DNA from 3 places in the Peribacillus sp. FSL P2-0133 genome. Region 1 is predicted to be linked to each of the others. Evidence: riboswitches for the same ligand, from Rfam matches in the RefSeq annotation. Region 1 holds a riboswitch; each other region holds the start of a gene.
The links. A riboswitch is a leader RNA that binds a small molecule or an ion and turns the genes downstream of it on or off. The one in region 1 is predicted to bind lysine.
Positions count from the first base shown of each region.

Region 2: it holds a riboswitch for lysine, as region 1 does, so the genes downstream of both, dapA (4-hydroxy-tetrahydrodipicolinate synthase) here and MKY17_RS26140 (amino acid permease) in region 1, are expected to answer to the same signal.
Region 3: it holds a riboswitch for lysine, as region 1 does, so the genes downstream of both, MKY17_RS20155 (aspartate kinase) here and MKY17_RS26140 (amino acid permease) in region 1, are expected to answer to the same signal.

Region 1 is NZ_CP150254.1:5,385,164-5,392,972, forward strand. Features, by position in the region: gene MKY17_RS26115 (metal ABC transporter permease) at 1-743, opposite strand, end outside; gene MKY17_RS26120 (metal ABC transporter permease) at 740-1,666, opposite strand; gene MKY17_RS26125 (metal ABC transporter ATP-binding protein) at 1,674-2,429, opposite strand; gene MKY17_RS26130 (zinc ABC transporter substrate-binding protein) at 2,442-3,365, opposite strand; gene MKY17_RS26135 (LacI family DNA-binding transcriptional regulator) at 4,075-5,037, shown strand; lysine riboswitch at 5,290-5,475, shown strand; gene MKY17_RS26140 (amino acid permease) at 5,572-7,023, shown strand; gene MKY17_RS26145 (alpha-glucosidase) at 7,063-7,809, opposite strand, start outside.
Region 2 is NZ_CP150254.1:3,242,680-3,250,488, forward strand. Features, by position in the region: gene MKY17_RS15420 (metallophosphoesterase) at 1-193, opposite strand, end outside; gene MKY17_RS15425 (DUF2690 domain-containing protein) at 678-1,094, shown strand; gene MKY17_RS15430 (hypothetical protein) at 1,241-1,441, opposite strand; lysine riboswitch at 1,969-2,147, shown strand; gene dapA (4-hydroxy-tetrahydrodipicolinate synthase) at 2,282-3,178, shown strand; gene MKY17_RS15440 (Lrp/AsnC family transcriptional regulator) at 3,862-4,332, opposite strand; gene MKY17_RS15445 (DMT family transporter) at 4,586-5,500, shown strand; partial or broken gene MKY17_RS15450 (DNA alkylation repair protein) at 5,680-5,969, opposite strand; gene MKY17_RS15455 (ACT domain-containing protein) at 6,164-6,385, opposite strand; gene MKY17_RS15460 (HPP family protein) at 6,490-7,050, opposite strand; gene MKY17_RS15465 (GNAT family N-acetyltransferase) at 7,231-7,767, opposite strand.
Region 3 is NZ_CP150254.1:4,185,543-4,193,351, forward strand. Features, by position in the region: gene sdhB (succinate dehydrogenase iron-sulfur subunit) at 1-350, opposite strand, end outside; gene sdhA (succinate dehydrogenase flavoprotein subunit) at 368-2,119, opposite strand; gene MKY17_RS20145 (succinate dehydrogenase cytochrome b558 subunit) at 2,190-2,798, opposite strand; gene MKY17_RS20150 (YslB family protein) at 3,182-3,652, shown strand; gene MKY17_RS20155 (aspartate kinase) at 3,715-4,947, opposite strand; lysine riboswitch at 5,036-5,212, opposite strand; gene uvrC (excinuclease ABC subunit UvrC) at 5,274-7,046, opposite strand; gene trxA (thioredoxin) at 7,150-7,464, opposite strand; gene MKY17_RS20170 (electron transfer flavoprotein subunit alpha/FixB family protein) at 7,673-7,809, opposite strand, start outside.

The DNA.
Region 1 (7,809 bases):
GTGGCTGAATAGTAGCCGATGACGGAACTTAGCAACCCGACCCCGATACTGACCAATATCATGCGGCTTAAACGGTCTGAGAGCAGATAGGCCGTCGCCGCAGGTATGATGAGCATTCCAACTACTAAAATGGAACCTACACTATCAAAAGAAGCTACAGTTGTCAGTGAAATGAGGCTCATCAATAAGTAATGAAAGAACAGTACAGGAATTCCCATTGCAGCCGCAAGTGATGGATCAAATGACACGAGTTTAAACTGTTTGAAGAAAAGGAAGATCAGTATGAGGTTCAGGATAAAGCAGCTGCCGACAATCCAAACAGCTTTTGGTCCAGCTTCGATTCCCGCGATTGTCATCGTGTTCCAGGGAGTATAGGCTATTTCTCCATAAAGGACATGTTCCAGGTCAAAATCTATTTGTTGCGTATACAAGCTCACGAGTACGATCCCCGTTGCAAAAAGTGAAGTGAATACAATCCCGATCGCTGCGTCAGATTGAACGCCCGACGATTGGAAAAGCTGGATCAAGAATACGGTGAGCAAACCGAGCGCAGCTGCCCCTATCAGCATTGGAACAGAGTCACGAGTCCCGGTTATTAAAAATGCCAATACGATTCCCGGCAAAACGGAATGACTGATGGCATCCCCAATCAACGTCATTTTCCTGACTATCAAAAAGCATCCTAATACACTGCAAGCACTCGCCACCAATGCTCCGACTAAAATAATCCAAAAATCATTCATGATGAGTGGCTCCCTTTCCTTCTATTCTGTTCTAGAGAATATTTCTTTTTCGTCGATACCCTTCTCCATATAGATGAAAGCAGTCCGCGTTTAGGTGCAAAAAGCATGGAAAAGAAAAACCATACCGTCGCGGATAAGACAATTAACGGTCCTGTTGGCAAATCATTGACCGATGTACTGATCAACGTTCCAGACACACCGCTCAACATTCCGAATATACCAGACAGGATGACCATGATATGCAGCCGCTCAGTCCAATACCTCGCAGAAACCGCAGGCGTGATCAGTAAAGATGCCATCAATACGACGCCTACAGCCTGGATACCGATCACCACAGCTGCCACGATCAGCATCATGATGAAATAATCCAGAAAAACAACCGGCAATCCCATCCCCTTAGCAAACCCAGGGTCAAAGGAAAGTAATTTGAACTCTTTAAAAAATACGGTACAAGTGAAAATGAGAATAAAGGAAACCGTCATCATCATATATACATCTGACATGACCATTGACGCCGTCTGCCCAAATAAAAAAGTATCCAATCCACTCTGGTTTCCATACTCACTCTGCTGAATCTGTGTAAGCATGACAATTCCGAAGCCAAAGAAGGAAGATAAGACGATTCCCAAGGCCGCATCCTGCTTGATCTTACTGTATCTCGTTAGCACACTGATCAAGAAGACAGCCACTAAGCCAGCCAGGGCAGCACCTATTAGAAAGTAGGAAGTGGATTTCACTCCAGTTAACATAAAGGCGACACAGATACCGGGTAACGCTGCATGTGCGAGCGTGTCGCCAAGCAAAGACTGCTTTCTGAGGTAGGCAAAGCTGCCGATGACCCCGCTGCTTAATCCGAGGAACATCGTGCCAAGCAATATCCACCTTGTATTTGGATCAGTAATAATATCCAGTATGTTCATCATGTACACCTCATTTTAATAAAAGGCCGGACTTCGTGTCTGATAGTATCGCTAGGCGGCCTCCATATGTTGCCTGTAAGTGTTCGGGAATGAATACTTCCTCCGTCGGACCTATTTTCATCACCTTTTTATTCAATAACATCGTCCAGTCGAAATATTCCTTCACAGTGGATAGATCATGGTGCACAACCAGAACGGTTTTGCCTTTTTCCTTCAATTCCATCAGCAATTGTATGATTGCTTTCTCTGTTGCGGCATCCACCCCTACGAACGGTTCATCCATAAAATAAATATCCGCTTCCTGTGCCAATGCACGGGCCAGGAATATCCGTTGCTGCTGTCCACCTGATAGCTGGCTGATCTGACGGTTAGCGTATTCAGCCATCCCCACCTTTTCCAGGCACTCCATCCCCTTCTGCCTTTCGGACTTACCTGGTCGCTTCAGCCATCCGAGATGACCATATCTGCCCATCATCACGACATCGAGTGCGTTGGTCGGAAAATCCCAATCCACTGACTCCCGTTGTGGTACATAGCCGATACTCTTCCTCATCGATTTATAAGTAGAACCCTTTATTGTGATTTGCCCCGATATTTTGGGGATCAATTCGAGTATCCCCTTTATCAATGTGGACTTCCCTGCTCCATTGGGACCAATGATACCGATTAAATTCCCTTCCGGCACCTCAAATGAGACATCTTCGACAACCGGCTTCTTATGATAAGCAATCGTTAAATTCTCGACCTTCAAAGCTGCTAGATTCATAGTTTCTCCCCCTTATTTCAAAGCACGGACGATTGTGTCGGTATTATGACGGACCATTCCGATATACGTTCCTTCTTCCGTCCCTTTTTCACCCATGGCATCCGAGAACAATTCACCGCCGATTTCCACCTTGTGCCCCTGCTTACCTGCTCCTTGAATGACAGCCTCGATGGCCTTCCTTGGTACACTTGACTCAATGAAAATCGCTTTAATTTTGTTCTCCACAAGATAATTCCGCATGTCCGTCACATCTTTTGATCCATATTCCGATAATGTATTGATCCCTTGGAGACCTCTTACGTCAAGTCCGTAAGACTGACCGTAGTACCCAAAAGCATCATGTGCCGTAACGAGCACCCGTTGATCTTTTGGTATTTTATTAATTTCGTCTTGAACATATTTATCAAGTTCCTCCAATTGCAGGACGTACTCTTCATAATTTTCACGAAACTCTGCTTCATGGTCCGGATCATTGGCAATCAATTCTTTCTTAACTGCCTCCGCCGCAACGATCCAAAGCTTTACATCGAACCATACGTGGGGATCATGTTCCGTTGCACTCACTTTGCGAAGTTGGTTCTCCTTGAAGTCCTCCGTTACGGCAATCGTCGGTTTATCCTTGCTCATCATTTCAAATATATCCGTCATTTTCCCTTCAAGGTGCACACCGTTATAAAAAATCATATCAGCCGAATCCAGTTTCTTAACATCACCCTGCGTCGCTTTATATAGATGGGGGTCGACTCCCGGACCCATTAAACTGGTGACCTCGACATGTTTACCGCCGATATTCTCAACCAAATCTCCAATCATTCCCGTTGTTGCAACGACATTCAACTTACCATTGCCTTTATCACTTTCGACCGTATCATTGCCGCACCCCGTTAAAATCAGCAATGCAGCAAGCACGCTCCCAATAGATTTCAGAAAACCCATCCATATTCCCTCCCTTTTTCATCTTTCTAAAATAGTTTGCCATACGCAAAATTAAGTGTAAATTTTTTACATTGTCGTAAAGGCTAAAAAGTTTCCCGCGCACAACTTATTTTATACTATACACAAATATACAAAAAAAGTGAAACTATTTTTTCAAACATTTCAAAAAAGGACAATGACTTTTACACACAGCAAAAAACTGTCAGGAAGCTCCACTAGGGAGCTTCCTGACAGTCAGTCATTCCGTACATGAAACTAACGCTGAAGTTATATTATATTGTGGGGTCTTAATGGTGAATATAAACTATGGGGGCTATTTCGGGACGGTGTGAAATTCACGAGTAAATGCGCGGATTTTACGAGTAAAGTGCCAAAATTCACGAGTAAATGTGTGAATTTCACGAGTAAAGTGCCAAAATTCACGAGTAAACGCGGATTTCACGCATTCCATGTGCATTGCCACTCATTTTTTCAAGGAAATTGCCAAGTAAGCAAATCCCAATTCGATTCCGCAAAGCACAAAAAGGGTGATTAAAGTTTGGAACATCATGATCTCCTCCTCCTCTAAGACTTAAAACAATCTTAAAGGATGAAACCCATACCAGAACAAGACCTTATTTGAAGAAATCTTCAGCAGCCCCGCACTGTTCTCTTGCCCTGAAATGGGTTTCATACTGTACAATATAAAAAAAGAAAAAACGGTGATACCATGACAAATATTAAAGAAATAGCTCAATGTGCCGGTGTATCTGTCTCAACAGTGTCCCGTGTATTGAATGATCATCCATATGTAAGCCCCGATAAAAGAAAGAGCGTCTTAGAAGCCATCGATCGTTTGAATTATACGAGAAACATAAATGCCATTCATCTTTCTAAAGGTAAAACAAATCTTATCGGCATAATCATCCCCTTCAACAATCACCCATATTACGGGGCAATCGTTAACGGAATCACTAAACAGGCAAATGCAATTGGCTGTCATATCGTCATCTTTCAAACAAACTATGACAGAGAGAAAGAAATCGAGGCTTTTAATATGCTGCAAATGAAGCAGCTCGATGGCATTATCGTTTGTTCAAGGATTTCGGAAATGAAAATCCTTTTGGATTATCAAAAATACGGACCGATTATTTTATGTGAGGATACAGCCCAGGCTGAATTCTCATCCATCAGCATTGATCATTATGCAGCTTTCTCCTGTGCCCTTGAGTACGTGATTGCTAAAGGATATAAGAAAATCGGATACAGCCTCGGCCGTAAAAAGAGCAGAAATAGTTCCCATCGTACAAAGGCCTTTAACGATATCATGAGTAAACATCAACTGATAAACAATAAAGAATGGCTGTTTGAAGGCAGTTATCACATCAAAGACGGTGAACAATTGTTTCAGGAATGGAATTCGATGATAGATAAACCTGAAGCCATCATCATCACGAATGATGACACGGCGGCAGGCTTCATTCTTACCGCTAAGAAATCGGGTATAAGGGTCCCGGAAGATGTGGCCATTCTCGGTTTCAATAATGATAGCCTGAGTGAAATGCTCGACATCACGACCATTTCCTTACCGCTGGAATGGATTGGGAAAATGGCAGTGGACCTATTTGAGAATCCTGAAGTGGTCAAACATGTAAAACTGGACTACGCCCTTATAAAAAGGAGGACCGTTTAGTTATCACATTGCTTTATTTTGGTATATCGTCAATTAAAATCTTCCTTGCCCATCATTCATTAACTAGGAAAAAATAACCACATAAAATAATCATTGCGATATTCATGAGATTATTTTATAATTTTGATATAGTAAAGTTTACTCAATTACTAGCAATCTATTGCGATTGAATGAATTTCATGAGCACTATCGTCCGACGTCACTTACAAGCTGACGCAACGATTTTAGAAAATTGAATACTTCCTCATTTACCGATGAGTTAGAGGCTGCAGCTTATAAAAGTAAAACGGACGAGATTCTGGAAAATTCAAGACTCCGTTTGAAAGGATAAGTTGCCGAAGTTAGGGTATATTCCATGTATATTCTCGCTGGCGGTGTTACCGAACAGGAACACCACTGTCACGTTTTTTCAAAAAAGCGTGGGGAGCTATCTTCGGAAGGATAAACGGGTTTATTATAAACAGCCGTCGATCTTTTTCGACTGCTGTTTTTTTATTTTTCGTTCCCTTCCAATAAAAAGGAGTGTAACATCAATTGTCAAATTCACAATCACCATCAAGCCCTACTGAACTGAAAAGGAGCCTGAAAGCGCGTCATTTAATGATGATTTCATTAGGTGGAACGATTGGAACAGGTTTATTTTTAGCAAGTGGCGGGGCCATTCATTCAGCCGGTCCCGGCGGTGCTTTGGTGGCATACGCGGTCATCGGCATCATGGTTTATTACTTAATGACAAGTCTTGCAGAAATGGCAGCGTTCATGCCAGTGGCCGGTTCGTTCCGTGTCTATGCATCCAAATTCGTCGATCCGTCTTTCGGTTTTGCGATTGGTTGGAACTACTGGTATAACTGGGCAATCACCATTGCCGCTGAATTGGCTGCCGTTGTCTTAATTATGAAGTTCTGGTTCCCGGATAGCCCTTCATTTATCTGGAGTGCCATTGCGTTAATCACTATGTTTCTTATCAATTACATGTCAGTTAAAGGTTTCGGGGAAACAGAGTTCTGGTTTGCCATGATCAAAGTCGTGACAGTCATCATTTTCTTGATCACGGGTGTTCTGATCATTCTCGGAATCATGGGTGGGAAAGACCCAATTGGTTTTTCCAATTTCACAATGGGCGAAGGTCCCTTTAACGGAGGGTTCTTCACGATCCTGGGCGTATTCATGGCTGCCGGCTTTTCATTCCAAGGAACGGAATTGCTTGGAGTGACTGCTGGTGAAAGTGAGGATCCAGAAAAAAATATCCCAAAAGCGATCAGATCCGTTTTCTGGCGCATCATCTTATTCTATATCCTTGCCATTTTTGTAATTGGAATGATCATTCCGTTTACCGATTCACGTTTATTGAGTGAAGATGTTGCCGTAAGTCCATTCACGCTTGTATTTGAACGGGCCGGCCTTGCATTTGCTGCATCCATCATGAACGCGATCATTCTATCATCCGTACTCTCTGCCGGTAACTCTGGCATGTACGCTTCAACCCGTATGCTATGGGACTTGGCACGTGATGGGAAAGCACCGAAATTCCTAGGCAAGTTAGATAAAAGAGGGGTACCCGTGAATGCACTTATCGTGACTTCTTTAGTAGGCTGCGTTGCATTCTTAGCTTCATTTTTCGGTGATGGCGTCGTTTATATCTGGTTATTGAACGCTTCAGGCATGGCGGGATTCGTCACCTGGGTCGGGATTGCGATTGCCCATTATCGGTTCCGCAAAGCTTACGTAGCTCAAGGCCTTGATATGAATGATTTACCATTCCGGGCAAAAGGCTTCCCATTCGGGCCTATATTCGCACTTGTCCTTTGTATTATCATTATCATCGGACAAGGCTATCAAGCTTTCAGCAGCGATGGGATCGACTGGAATTCAATGTTTGTTTCCTACATTGGCTTAATTTTATTTTTCGTCCTTTGGTTCGGCTATAAAATCAAGCATAAAACGAAAATCATTCCCCTAGAGGAATGTGACCTTAAATCAAAATAATACACAAAGGACCTGTTCTAAGGAGAACAGGTCCTTTTTTCATTTCAAATGATAAACACGGCATTCATATGGACGCAGAGGTTTGCTGGAGATTCCTTCTTCCTCCTGCCCATAATTGCCGATCAGCCTTGTGGCTGAATATGCATGCAGTTCTTCAGGCAAAGTATAGGAGGCCTGCTCTTCTCTAAAGTTGCATAGAACCAAAAGCCTTTCATCTTCAAACGATCTCGTGTAGGCAAATATTCGTTCATCATCCGGCCATAGCAGTTCAAAACGGCCATAAACGACGACTTCATGTTTCTTGCGTAATTGGATAAGCTTTTTATAAAAATGAAAAATGGAATTCGGATCATTATAGGCTTTTTCTGCATTAATCACGGGGAAATTGGGATTAACCTTAATCCAAGGCGTCCCTTTCGTGAATCCCGCGTTCCGGGAGTCATTCCACTGAATCGGTGTCCTCGCATTATCCCTGCTGCGGGCGTGGATGGCTGACATCATCCGCTCTTTTGACCAGCCATGTGAATTGACGAGTTCGTCATATGAATTCAATGTTTCGATATCCCGGTAATCATCGATGCTTTCAAATGCAACATTGGTCATGCCCAGCTCTTCCCCTTGATATATATAAGGTGTCCCTTGAAGCATATGAAGACAAGCTGCAAGCATCTTTGCGCTTTCAATACGATACTTTCCATCATTACCAAACCTTGAGACAATCCGGGGCTGATCATGATTGTTCCAGTATAAACTGTTCCAGCCATCCCCCTCCAAACCAGTCTGCCA
Region 2 (7,809 bases), 2.1 Mb from region 1:
TGGCTGTTCTAAACTTGTTCATATCAGCAGATGATCCATCATCTATATGTACATCACTGATTACAGGAAAAACGAGCTCCGGTTTACGTTTATTATCTGAATTTGAAGATTCCGAGAATGCTTGTACATTTGATAAAGATGTTGTTAATCCTACAGTTACAACTGTCAACATTGCAGCAAATTTATTTTTCACTTTCAAAATCAATTCCTCCTATTTATCGTTTAGCCGCTTTAATTATGTAAGTATTTTGCAAAAAGACAAATATCCTCCTCATTTTTAAATTTTTATGTGGTTTACCAATTTAAATAGTAACTTTACATTATTAATAAAATATTAGTTCAGTGTAATTTAAATATTAATAAATCAAAAAATACCTATGGCCAATAATCCTCCGTTCACTTAAATTGATTCTGGAGGAAAACTTAAGATAATTTTTCGCTTGTAGTAATGAATTGCCATTGCTTGATGTGAATGGGGAACTATCCCTTAACTACGTAGTTATCCGGGTTATAGTAATATTTATATATATGGTAAATGATTCCAAAGTACATAGAAATACCAATTTTCATATGGTAAAGTCGAGAAGAAGGAAAGGAGAGAGGTTATTATAAAAAAATTATTAAATATTGTGATGGTAATAACGCTTGTCTTTGGACTGTTTTTTGCGATTGGACCGATGAATAAAGCATTTGCCTTGTCCTACGATAATACAAACCCTTATTCGACAGGTTGTGCTTCTAAAAGCCCAATCACTTATGAAACGGAATATATTTATAAAAACGGTGTGAAAATTGGATATGTGCAGCTAAAAGGAAGTGCGTATTGTCATACGGCGTGGGGTTACTTAAAGTTTTATTCGGCTGCTCCTTACGATTATTATGCAAATGTTTGGGTTGACAGTTTTAATGGCAAGACCAAGAGAGCATTTACAAGTTGTGCTAGTTCCGGTGGTAACGGATGGATAATGAAAGGCCAGACATCCTGTTATACTGCACAATTATGGAATTTAGATCCGTATAATGCTTTGGCCAAAGCAGGTATTTATTCTTCAAGCGGGGCTCTCATTATTTCTGCGAACACTGGTCGTTATTAATGCAAACTTCCTGTTAACGACTTTTCTCGGTGGAATTGCGTTTTGGGCAACTTTCCTCAGTTTTCCTAATTAGTACAGTCCATTTCGCAGTTCAATGCCTGATCAATTTTCTTTGTTAACAATCCCACGGATCTTAATGGATTTTATCATTCCAGCTCATGGATTTGGAACGACGTATGCTGTTTATACGTACTCGTTCCAATCCTGAATGGAATGGAAGCACCAAGTAGTTCAATAAGTTTAATCTTGTTGGCTACGGATTTATTTCCATTTTCAGCAACATACTCGCTGGTAAAATTGCCAGCTACAATGCTGTCGAACTCCTCCGGTTTTTTTCCCTCGTGCAAGCAATTGCTTCTGATCAGTTTTTATTGGACGAAAGATAATTTTATCTTTGGATAGGTTGTTAACATTAGCTTGATGTCATTAATGGCCATCCCTTTTCAATTTATTATGATAGTATAATTGAATCAATGGAGTCCTCCTTAAATTGAAGCGATCCGTTTTCTTGCTTCCCAAACGTCACGGATTTTCATATCTTTTCTTTCCTTTGTTAGTTTTATATTTATCATGTTGTCCTCCCCACCTTGATCATTATTCTAAGGATTCATAAGATAAATACTAATTATCTATAAGATATATCAATTGTAAAACTGACTATAAAAGAGTGAAACTTTTCATACAGTTTGTTTTATAAAACTATTAATGTTGAGATTACATAATACTAAAAAAGAAAAATCCAGCCCCTATACCGTATCCATTTTCATTGATTATCCATGTATTCTAAAAAAATATTTTAAATTGGCCTTGCAATAATAAGGATTCCTTGTTATATTACAGTCAATTAAATATTTTCTTACTTCATACTTTTTGAAGTGAGGATAGAGGAGCAAAGACCATTAGTACACATTTTGAGGAGAATGAGATCCTATGACTATTGTGGAAAGGGGAATTTGCCGAAGCGGAAAGAATCTCATGTTCTTGAAGCTGGTTCTGCTATTGAATAAATGCAGGACTGTCATATAGGAAACTATATGGAGGGCTATCTTATGCGCGGAAACATTTTTTTGATAAATATTGTTTCTACTGCAGCAGCGAATCCTCGTTGTTGCTTTTTTGCGTTTACTCCTGAATGGCCCAAACCACCTCTGAATTTTTTAAAAAATTATACAAAAGGGTGTGAAGTTATGAATTTTGGCCAAGTTTTAACCGCAATGGTTACCCCGTTTAATCATAATGATGAGGTTGATTTTAATGCTACGAGAACTTTAGTAGATTATTTAATTGCTAATGGTTCTGATGGATTAGTAATAGCTGGTACAACTGGAGAGTCTCCTACATTAACTGAAGAAGAGAAAGTCGATTTATTCAAAATTGTTGTAGAATTTGTTGATGGAAGAGTTCCAGTCATAGCTGGAACTGGCTCAAATAACACGAAGGCTTCTATCAGCTTAACAAAACAAGCAGAGGCAGCAGGAGTCGACGGAATCATGCTCGTTACCCCATATTATAACAAGCCGTCTCAAGAAGGATTATTTCAGCACTTTAGTGCTATTGCCCATTCAACATCATTGCCGGTAATGCTTTATAATATCCCAGGACGAAGTGTTGTGAACATGTCAGTGGAGACGATTGTTAGCCTCTCAAAAATCAACAATATTGTGGCAGTAAAAGAGGCAAGTGGTGACTTAGATGCCATGGCACAAATCATAAGCAAGACAACTAGCGATTTTACATTGTACAGCGGCGATGATGGGTTAACACTACCGGTTTTAGCCATCGGTGGAACAGGCATTGTTTCGGTTGCTTCACACATAATTGGTAATGAAATGCAAGAAATGATCAATAGCTTTAAAAATGGTGATGTCCATGGTGCTGCCACTGCACATCGTAACCTTCTTCCAATTATGAAGGCATTATTTGCTGCACCAAGCCCAGCGCCGGTAAAATCAGCATTAAATATGCGGGGGTTAAATGTTGGAGGTGTCCGCTTACCATTGGTCCCTTTAAACTATGAAGAAAAAAGTGCACTACAAATAGCTCTTCAACCGAGTAACGCAGAAGCAATTTTGTTAAGTAATTAAACTTTATGTTTCATTAAGCGAGTCTTCAATACCGATTTTCTGATTAAAAATCATAATAAACGGGAGAAATTAAAAAAAGCAGTGCAACTCCGAAAGAAGTGTACTGCTTTTTAATCGATGCACGGCTCAGTGCTTAAACTAGTTGAGCATATAATGATTTTATAAGATTAAGGGCAAAAGGAGAATTTACATTTTCAAGAAAAATATATGGTGCATCAAGTAGGAATTTTAAATTTTTCAAATTTTCTATAGCAATGATTTAATCGGGGATTGATCATAAGCTTAGTATTTCTAGTGATGTTGATATGTAATTATTGAAAGACAGAGTCGTTCCTTATTATCCAATCTATAATCCTCCTTAACAAAATCAAAAGACGTTCAAAATTTTGAGCGAACATTATAGTTCAAATTAAAAATGGATTTATATCTACTCAAATAACTTGATAATGAATAAATAGCCTATGTTCTTTTTTAGCAAAGGCTATTTTTTTTGACAAGTTTTTTTATCCAACCCCTTTTTTCTCATGGCCTGAAGTTGCGGTCCTTCATTTTGATCCATGCTGCAGATTTGTATGTTTCCAAATTTAAGGACTTCATTTTTTTATTCCTTCTTCTACTTTTCTCTCTCTTGTTCTATCAAAAAACGTTCGTAAAAGTGTACTTTTACGAACGGGACTTTTTTTCTATATGGGTAAAACTGTTGAATATTTAATTTCTCTGAGAGCTAGGCTAGTTTGAATTCTTGTTATGCCTAGTTTATTTAGCTTTCTAATAAATATTTCTAATTCCTTCCGATCTTTGTTAGCCACTTTTAAAAGATAATCATACTCACCTGTTAAACAATGGCACTCTAATACTTCTGACATAGAAGCTAATGCCTTCTCCAAAACTTCCAGTTTTTCAGCTTGATGTATATTCGTACTCATAAAAATAAAACATAATAAATCAAAACCTAGCTTCTCCTGGTTTAAAATTGCTACTTGTCCATTAATAAATCCTTCATTTTCCAAACGTTTTATCCTTGAATGTATAGCTGGTGGAGATAACTTGACACGCTTTGCAAGCTCAGTATTGCTTAATTGTGCATCCTTTTGTAGTAAATCTAAAATTTGAATATCAACATTATCTAGAACCTTGCTTACGATAGATTCCACTTATAGTCACTCCTTTTACAATTGTTCCAAAAACAGTATCATCCCAATAGCAAAACTTAATTTAATTCTGTATATCAGTAATATTTTTTATTATTATTTTAAGTTTCTTCTATTATACAAAATAATATATAAAGTAACGAACTATAATGTTAAAATTAGCAGTAATTAATTATGAAAATTGAAATGTCATTGTGCACAATGGCTTCGATCTTTTTTCACTTAAACTGTGAAAGCTGAAAAGGAGCAAAAAGATATGCAGTATTATTATTTTTCGTTATTACTTTTAACAAGTTTATTATGGGGCGGGAACTTTGTCGTAGGAAAATCGCTTGTCGGTCATGCTTCTCCGATGACTTTGACGAGTTTAAGGTGGATCATTGCTATTAGTTGTCTTTTGCCAATTGTATGGTGGAAAGAAAGAAAGATATTTCCCCCTCGAACTGCAATCCTTCCTTTATTTTTGATGGGAATTACTGGTGTGGTTCTATTTAATCTTTTACAATTTGCAGCATTAGAGAAAACATCCGCCACTAATGTTGGATTAATATCAACATTAAACATGATTTCAATTGCTGTTTTTTCATTTTTCCTTTTAAAAGAAAGAATTAATATTCTACAAATGTTTTCTATGTTTTTTTCGCTTATTGGCGTAATACTTGTACTTTCAAAAGGAAATATTGATCTATTTCTTTCATTGCGATTTAATACAGGTGATTTATATATGATGGCTGCTGTATGCGTTTGGGGAATATATTCCGTTTGTAGCAAATGGGCCATGATAACAACTACACCCATGATGTCTACATTATATTCTGGTATATTTGGACTTATAGTCCTTCTTCCGTTTAATTTTTCTAATTTTACAGTGTCTAATATAAATACTTCTTTCATCCAATCTATTTTATATACAGGCGTTATCTCAACAGTAGCATGTATGGTACTTTGGAACATTGGTGTACAAAAATTAGGTACAACAACATCAGGTATTTTCTTGAATTTTAATCCTATTTTCACTGCAATTTTAGCCTTTCTATTATTAGGTGAAAAAATGACGTGGGTACAAGGAATTGGTAGTGGTATTGTGATTATAGGCTGTTATTTGTTCTCACATTTTAAAGCGAAAGTGATTTTTAAAAAGAATTCTAGACAATCGCAGATTCAAGCATGATTTTTTTCAAAGTCTATAAACGTAATATCTCTCGTGATTAATTTTCTATATATACATTAAAGCCTGATCCAAGGTGGATACAGGCTCGTTTGTTCAAAAACTTTCCGGATAAAATATGTAAGATGTCAAAATTGGCACTTTTTTCGTTTAAAACCAAGCCTTCCTTTATCGACTTCTTTTTAAATACTTTCGTAAGCATTTAGAAAACTGCTTTTTTTCTTGTCCCGTTTGACTTCAACTGTTCCTATTGCCTTTGCAGTCTCGACTGCCTTTTCATGGAGTGGCAAATATGAAATCCCCACGGTGTATAGAAAATTATTCATAGCGAATTTCGTTCGTTCAGGAGAATCGTGAATCGTATTTTCTCAATATCAAGCATATTGGAAATCTTGCTTTCTGAAAATTCAACATCTAGCCGATTCCCTAAAAGCTAGCTGTAACAACTCCAGCCCGCTGACAATCATACTTTCACCCAGGCTAATAACACAACTGATGAACATAATGGATAAACCAGCATATAAAATAAACAACCATCCTTAAGATTATATACAAAAAGCATTCGGAACGAATTAATTCCGAATGCCTTTTTGAATTTAATCGCATACCATGCTTTTTGCATCAGCGAAAATACGGTCGCGAGATTAATGGATAGTTTTTAGGAAACTACTTAGTTTGAACTAAGACAATTTCGTCAATAATCGGAATCTCTCTTTTTAATAAAGATAAGAGAGTTTCTTCAATTATATTGTCGATTTCACAAACCGTTATTGCTTCACCATTGATTTTGGAACGTTCATTGGCCATTCGGGCTATATTGAACCCTTTTTGATAAAGAATATCCGATAATTCGGCAATAACCCCCTTTTGGTCGGAATGACGGATCACAAGTGTTGGCCGTTCTCCTGAAAATTTTAATTGAAGTAAAGTAGCAGTACAATAAGCGGGGAGCTATAAAACAGTCATATATATAAGTATATGAAATAGGTTTTTCATAACCAGTGTTTTGGATACTGTCTTGTTTGAAATAAATTATTATAAATCATCGATATAAAAACTAATAATAAGGTACCTATTACAATCGGAATCAGGAATCCCCAACCAACTTGAGAATTGATCAAAACAAGGGCACTAGCCGCTGCGGGAGGGTGAACGGTTTTTGTAAAAGTCATAATAATTAATACAATAGCCAGTACCAGACCGATAATGAATAGACTTTTACCGAAAATGCTCCAAATGATAAGGGCTGTTGTTGTAGAGATTATATGTCCTCCAATAACATTACGGGGTTGTGACAAGAGACTTTTATGCGCACCAAAAACAATAACACAGCTCGCCCCAAGAGGAGCTAGTGCCATAGGATATCCTAAATAAACAGCTATAAAACTAATAATGATAATAGCAATGAGTCCACCTATAGCTGAAACAAAGGAATCCATATAATCAATTCTGTGTTTTTCTCTAGCTTCGCCCTTCATTTTCTTTAAATATGCTGTTAAACCAGTTGTTTGTTGATTACTCCAACTTTTTTCAAGACTTTTTTCGAATTCCATAATTTATGTTTTCCTCACGTTTTCTAAGTAAGTCGACAAGTCGACAGGGTTTTTATATATTGATATCTTACAGGAAAACAATGAATTTTTAAATATATATCTGAATTTCCATTTTTGTTTTCTATAAAACAGTTAACAATCTCCCCTTAGTCTGTGAAGCTTTCATTATAGTTTGTTATTTTAGTGAGGATTTGCCATTATTAAAGAGTATAGATTAGTATCAAATGAAACATCATTCTGGTACATATAATTTCTCAATATCCCTTCTTTTTTGAAACCTAAATTTGTCAACAACTTATTGGATGCTTTATTTTCAATAAAAACAATTGCTCCAATACGAGTTAGGTCAAGCTCTTTAAAACCATAAGAAATCACCTTACTGACAGCTTCTGTTGCATAACCGTTACCCCATTCATTTGGGAAAAGTGCATAGCTCAGTTCTGCTCTCTTATGTTCATGAAACCATTCTTGTAATCCAATTGTCCCAATGATGCCATCCTTCCCTTTCAATTCAATTCCCCATTTAATACCGCGTTTTTCATCGAAATCCTTTGAAAAATTCCTAATGATTTGCTTCACCTGATCTGTATTTGTTAATGGAGTTTGCCCATAATATCGTAATACCTCTGGATTGGAAAAGCATTTTAATATATTTAATGCATCACCCTCCACCAATTCTCTCAAGATTAACCGTTCTGTTTCTAATATAGGAAACATTTTTCCACTCCCTTTGCTTAAAATTAGATTCCTCTTAAAAAA
Region 3 (7,809 bases), 1.2 Mb from region 1:
CGATCGACTTGCAGGTCACGAACAACAGGGAATGTACGCATTGGAGCTAGACGAACCGGCTGCTCCAATTGATCGATAAGAGCTGTACATGATTGTCTTGGTTTACCATTGATAACCATTGAACAAGCACCACATACCTCTTCAAGACAGTTCATGTCCCATGCGATTGCTGTAGTGTGCTTGCCTTGTACAGTTACTGGATTACGACGAATTTCCATTAGAGCGGAAATTACGTTCATATTCGGGCGGTACGCTAATTCGAATTCCTCATCATAAGGAGCTGAATCCGGTGTATCTTGACGAGTGATTATAAAACGGACTGTTTTAGTCTCAGATTTAGTTTCAACCATTTTTTTGCTCCCCCTCTTTAGTGTTTCGTAGTGTAGTCACGTTTACGCGGTGCGATCAGTGATACATCAATATCTTCATAATGGAATTCAGGTGCTTGATCCAAGCCTTTGAATGTTGCCATAGTAGTTTTCATGAATTCCTCATCATTACGTTCCGGGAAATCAGGTTTGTAATGCGCTCCGCGGCTTTCGTCACGGTTTAACGCACCAATTGTGATTACACGAGCCAATTGCATCATGTTTTGCAGCTGTCTAGTGAATGCTGCTCCTTGGTTACTCCATTTTGCCGTGTCATTGATGTTAATTTTCTTGTAACGTTCCATCAGCTCAAGAATCTTGTTATCCGTTTCTTTCAGCTTGTCATTGTAACGAACTACAGTAACATGCTGTGTCATCCACTCACCAAGTTCTTTGTGAAGGATGTACGCATTTTCGTTACCATCAAGAGACATGACTTCATTCCATTTCTCCTGTTCTTGTTTTTCGTACCCTTCATACAATGAAGAAGGAATGGATTCTGAAGTTTTATCAAGGCCTTCAATATAATTAACGGCATTCGGTCCAGCGACTGAACCACCATAGATTGCAGAAAGAAGTGAGTTCGCACCAAGACGGTTACCGCCATGTTGTGAGTAATCACACTCACCTGCAGCGAATAAACCTTTGATGTTAGTCATTTGGTCATAATCCACCCAAAGTCCGCCCATAGAATAGTGAACGGCAGGGAAAATTTTCATTGGAACTTTACGAGGATCTTCACCCATGAATTTCTCGTAGATTTCAATGATTCCGCCAAGTTTTATATCAAGTAATTTAGGATCTTTATGTGATAGATCCAGGTAAACCATGTTTTCTCCATTTATGCCAAGCTTCATGTTCATACATACGTCGAAGATTTCACGAGTCGCGATATCACGAGGTACAAGATTACCATAAGCAGGGTATTTTTCTTCAAGGAAATACCAAGGTTTTCCGTCTTTATATGTCCAGATACGTCCACCTTCACCACGAGCGGATTCACTCATCAGACGAAGTTTGTCATCTCCAGGGATTGCTGTCGGGTGAATTTGAATGAACTCACCATTTGCATAATTTACACCTTGTTGATAAACGATGGAAGCTGCTGATCCTGTATTGATCATTGAGTTAGTTGATTTACCGAAAATGATTCCAGGGCCGCCGCTTGCCATGATGACTGCGTCGCCAGGGAATGATTTGATTTCCATTGAAGTCAGGTTTTGAGCTACGATACCGCGTGCTGTTTGCTCATCATCGATAACAGCTCCAAGGAATTCCCAGCCTTCATATTTCGTTACAAGGCCTTCAACTTCATAACGGCGAACCTGCTCGTCCAATGCGTAAAGTAATTGCTGACCAGTTGTTGCACCAGCGAATGCTGTACGGCTATGTTGAGTACCACCGAAACGACGGAAATCAAGAAGACCTTCCGGAGTACGGTTGAACATTACACCCATACGGTCAAACATGTGGATGATCGATGGTGCTGCTTCGCACATCGCTTTAACCGGCGGTTGGTTAGCCAAGAAATCTCCGCCATAAACTGTATCGTCGAAGTGGATGTATGGAGAATCCCCTTCACCTTTTGTATTTACTGCCCCGTTGATTCCGCCTTGGGCACAAACTGAGTGAGAGCGTTTAACAGGCACTAAAGAAAATAAATCAACCTGTTGTCCCAGCTCTGCTGCTTTGATCGTAGCCATTAATCCAGCTAGACCTCCACCAACGATAACTATTTTACCTTTACCCAATTCTGTCACTCCCTTATTTCCATTAGCCAAGCTATGTTTTTCCTAATACTTATAAATGAACTCTATCTTCTTATACGAAAGCGAAAATTGCGCTAACCCCTACATAAGAAAGAAGAACGAAAACGATCAAAGTAACGTAAGTCATGATTTTTTGCGATTTTGGTGATACTGTCAGACCCCAGCTCACTGCAAATGACCATAATCCATTAGAGAAGTGGAAAATTGTCGAAATGACCCCAACTAAATAAAATGCAATCATAAATGGATTAGAGAAAATCTCTGCCATCATGTCAAAGTCAACCTCTGCACCTAATGCTGCTTGAATTCTAGTTGACCAAACATGCCAAACAAGGAAAATCAACGTAATGATTCCGCTTAGACGTTGTAAAAAGAACATCCAATTCCGGAAAAATCCAAATCTACCCAAATTGTTTTTAGCCGTAAACGCGATATAAATCCCGTAAACTGCATGATAAATCAAAGGTAAGAAAATGATGAAGATTTCCAAGAAATAACGAAACGGTATGCTTTCTAAGAAATGTGCTGCTGAATTAAATGATTCCGGTCCCTTTGTTGCCATATAGTTGGTAACTAAATGTTCCAACAAGAACAGCCCGATCGGAATAACTCCAAGTAGTGAATGAAGCCTGCGATTCCCAAACTCACGATTTTTTGCCACTAAGTGCCCCCCCTTAATTTGTGAAAAATCATGCAAAGATAATCTGGTGGCTACCTTTTATCTCCGCGTGAAAATATAGTATAGAGTCAGAAAACTCCTCTATACTCCCTTTACAATTATGTGACATGTCCATTTTACTCCTGACTTCTATGTGCGTCAAGAAAACGGATACAAGAAATCTCTTTTTCAGAATAGATTTTTTTGGATTAAATTGTCTATTTTTTATCTGTCAAGTATATATTTTGGAGAAATTATTAATTAATCTATTAATATCTCGGAATAATTTCTCATTTTTTTCCAATTGTTATTTAAATAAATAAAAAACAGTATAATTTGCAAAAGAAATACGTTTATAATAGATTTACAGAAAGAGGCGATAAATTATGAAAAAAAATATTGCTGCTGCGATAGAAGAAGAGATTCATACTGAAGAAATTCAAACTGAAGAATTCAAAGTTCCAGCTTTCGGGTACGAATTAATCAGAGAAGTTCTATTGAGCGATATTCTCGGAAAAGATTCTAATCAAATCCTCTATTGGGCAGGTAAACAATTAGCAAGAAAATTCCCATTGAATGGCGATCAGGAAGTTATTGAATTTTTCCAAAGCGCTGGATGGGGCAATCTGGAAATCTTGAAATATACGAAACACGAGATGGAATTATCCCTGACGGGTGAAATAATCAGCCGCCGCCTGGATTTACACCCTGATTGTCACTTCCAGCTTGAAGCCGGTTTCCTTGCCGAGCAGTTTTCACTGCAAAAAAAATTCCTCAGCGAATCAACGGAAGAAATCAAACGCCGCGCAAAAAAAGTGATATTCACCATCCAATGGGATCCCAGAGATCCAATCTAATGAGCCCTTAAAACAGACTTACCCTTTTACCGGAAGTCTGTTTTTTATTGGACTCCTGAGACTTAAGCTAGCACATTTACATGCTGACCAAGTTTAAATGCTTCATGAAGAGATTCAACCGCCTTCACCATTTCCTTTTCATTGACGACAGTCGAAACTTTAATTTCCGATGTGCTGACCATTTTCACCTGGATGCCTGTATTGGCCATCACTTCAAACATCTCGGCAGCCACTCCGGGATTGGATACCATACCAGATCCGACGATGGACACTTTGGCCAACCCGCTCTCCGTTTCGACCCGGTCGAATCCCAATCGTTCTTTATTATTTTCCAGCACGATCAAGGCCGCTTCCGTATCTTCACTTTTTGTGGAAAAAGATAGATTGGTCGTATCCTCGGCGGTCATGCTTTGAATGATGATGTCCACATTAATCCGGTTTTTCGCAAGTGTCGTGAAGATTGTGGATAATGCACCAAGTGATTGGGGCAAACCATAAATTGTGACCCTCGTAATACTGTCTTCAAAAGCAATGCCGCGTACAATTAAGTTTTCTTCCATAGTTGCTTCCTCCTCAATGATCGTTCCTGATTCTCTCTCCATGCTTGAACGGACTTCAAGCGGAATTTGATAATTTTTTGCATATTCGACAGCCCTTGGATGAAGGACGCCCGCCCCCAGGGTGGCAAGTTCCAGCATTTCATCGTAAGAAATGGATTGGAGCTTTCGCGCGCCTTTTATGTAGCGTGGATCCGTTGTGAAAACACCCGTTACATCCGTATAAATATCGCATCTATCCGCATTCAGCGCTGCAGCGATGGCAACCGCCGTCGTATCGGAACCGCCTCGCCCCAAGGTAGTGATTTCCCCATTTACATCGTTACCCTGGAAACCGGCCACGACCACTATTTTCTTCTCTTGAAGCTGAGCTTGAATCCTTGAAGCATCGATGTTTAAAATCCGGGCATTCCCATGAACGGATTCCGTTTGCATTCCAGCCTGCCAGCCAGTATACGAAATGGCTTCATGTCCTTCTTCAATCAATGCCATCGTTAACAGGGAAATCGTTACCTGTTCCCCAGTAGTCAATAGCATATCCATTTCCCTTTTGCTCGGGGTTCCGGAAATATCACGGGCCATGGAAACCAATTGGTCCGTCGTTTTTCCCATTGCTGAAACAACGACGACTACCTCATTTCCATTCTCCGCTTCCTCGATTACCCGATTGGCAACATTTTTGATTTTTTCTACGCTACCGACGGATGTTCCGCCGAATTTTTGAACGATTAATGCCATCCTCATGCACCCTCTCTACTTTTTAGGCAATAAAAAAAGCAATGAGAAATATCTCATTGCTGTGATCACATATCTAATACTGTAAACACAGTGAGATAGCTCTCCAGGGTATAAACCCTGACAATCCGCCATTTATTAAATGTCGGACCAGGAAAACAAGGTATGAGTCTTGTCTTCCTTCGGCGTCATCCCCTTTCAAAACCTTTCATGGAAGCTCATACTTCTCCAGGTTTTTACTCTTGAATTCCGCACCTCTATCAGCACTTTTAAGTTGTCTAGTTAAAAATTCCTTTTAATCATAGCATAGTGATTCATCGGTAGCAAGATTATTCTTGTAATTTTCTAACGATTCCCTCGGCTACCCCTTTTGGCATACCAGCTTCCATGATTTCCTCGACTGTTGCCTCTTTGATTTTCTTCAATGATCCAAAATGCCTTAATAATTGCTTCCTTCGTTTTTCCCCTACTCCTGGAATATCATCAAGCTGGGAGTGAACCGCATTTTTCCCGCGTAGCTGGCGATGAAAAGTAATCGCGAACCGATGCACTTCATCCTGAATTCTTTGCAATAGGTAAAATTCCTGGCTCCGTGAATCAAGAGGTACGATTTCAAGAGGATTTCCGATCATCAATTGCGATGTCCTATGCTTTTCATCCTTAATGAGGCCTGAAAGCGGAATATCAAGGCCCAATTCATTTTCCAAAATATCCCGAACGGCTTCGACATGTCCCTTTCCGCCATCAATGATGATCAAGTCCGGAAGCGGCAGCCCTTCTTTCAATACTCGTGAATACCTTCTTCTGACCACTTCACGCATCGATTCATAATCATCAGGTCCCTGGACCGTCTTGATCTTATATTTTCGGTACTCTCTTTTTTCCGGCTTCCCATCAATGAACACGACTAAAGCGGAAACAGGGTCACTTCCCTGGATATTGGAGTTATCGAAAGCTTCAATTCGATGCGGGGTGTAGATACCCAGTTGGTTCCCGAGGTTTTCCACCGCATTGATCGTTCTTTCTTCATCCCTCTCAATCAAAGAGAATTTTTCCTGAAGGGCGATGGAGGCATTTTTATTCGCCAAATTAAGCATGTCTTTTTTCGCTCCCCTTTTGGGATGAATCGTTTTGACCCCAAGCAGCCCTTCGGCCATTTCGGCATCCACTGATTCAGGCAGCAAGATTTCCTTTGGTTTAAAATGGTTCGTAATCTCGTAAAACTGACCTAGGAATGTGAGAAGTTCCTGTTCGGGTTCATCGTAGACCGGAAAAAGTGAAACATCCCTTTCTATTAATTTACCCTGCCGGACAAAAAATACCTGAACGCACATCCAGCCTTTATCATAGGCAAAGCCAAATACATCCCTGTCGATGAAATCGGTCGTCATCATTTTTTGCTTCTCCATCGTAATATCAATGTGGGCAATCTTGTCACGGAACTCCTTGGCCCTCTCGAAATCGAGCTCTTCTGATGCCAATAGCATTTTTTCAGTCAGTTCTTTTTTTATTTCAGTATGCCCGCCGTTCAAGAACCGGTTGATATCATCCACCATTTTTTTATATTCCTGTTCCTCTACTTCATATACACACGGGGCCAGGCACTGGCCAAGATGATAGTAGAGACAAACGCGATCCGGTAAAGTATTGCATTTTCTTAGGGGATAGATGCGGTCGAGCAATTTCTTCGTTTCGTTAGCAGCAAATGCATTCGGATAAGGACCGAAATATTTCCCTTTGTCTTTTTTTACTTTTCGCGTAATGATTAGACGTGGGTGGCGTTCCGCAGTCAGCTTGATGAAAGGATACGTCTTATCATCCTTTAGCATGACATTATATTTTGGGTCATGTTTTTTGATTAAGTTCAACTCTAAAATTAGAGCCTCGATATTGGAAGAGGTGACGATGTATTCGAAATCCTCAATCTCATTCACGAGCCGAAATGTTTTTCCATCATGAGATCCCGTAAAATAAGAACGGACACGATTTTTCAACACCTTCGCTTTGCCTACATATATGATCGTTCCCTGACGATCTTTCATTAAATAACAACCAGGTTGATCGGGAAGAAGGGCAAGTTTATTCTTTATTTGTTGATTCATGCTTTCAGCCTCCTGTTCTCCCATTTTTACAATCATTATATATCAAGATAGCGAAAAAAGCTTCAAGTCCGCAGACTTGAAGCTTTTTTTAGCTATCTTACTATTACGCGTGTTTTGCAATAAGTTCAGCAAGTGCTTCTTTAGGTTGGAAACCAACAACCTTATCAACCACTTCACCGTCTTTAAGGACGATTAATGTCGGGATGCTCATCACACCGAATTTTCCTGCTGTTTCTTGGTTTTCATCTACATCCACTTTTACGATTTTTGCTGTATCGCCAATTTCAGTATCAAGCTCTTGAAGAACAGGAGCGATCATTTTACAAGGTCCGCACCACGGAGCCCAAAAATCTACAAGAACAACACCTTCGCTAGTATCTGTTGTGAAAGTTTGGTCAGTTGCATTTACAATAGCCATATATATTTCCTCCTCAAATTTACTCAAATAACTAAAGACAGTATACCATTGTTGCTCGAATCGATGCTAATATTTTGCTTCAGTGGTAGGATGTCCAAAATAAGAATAAATATGCAGGCCGGAGTCCTTGCCTCTTAGCCCAAATAAAGGGGCAAGACATGTATCGGCTTATGCCAAATGTCTTGCCCCCTTATCTGTATTATCTCTATTAAGCGTTAACTTTTAGTTTTTTGAATTCTTCCGTAAGTAATGGAACGACTTCGAAAAGGTCTCCGACAATTCCATAATCAGCCACATTGAATATGTTAGCTTCCGGGTCTTTATTGATAGCAACGATAACCTTGG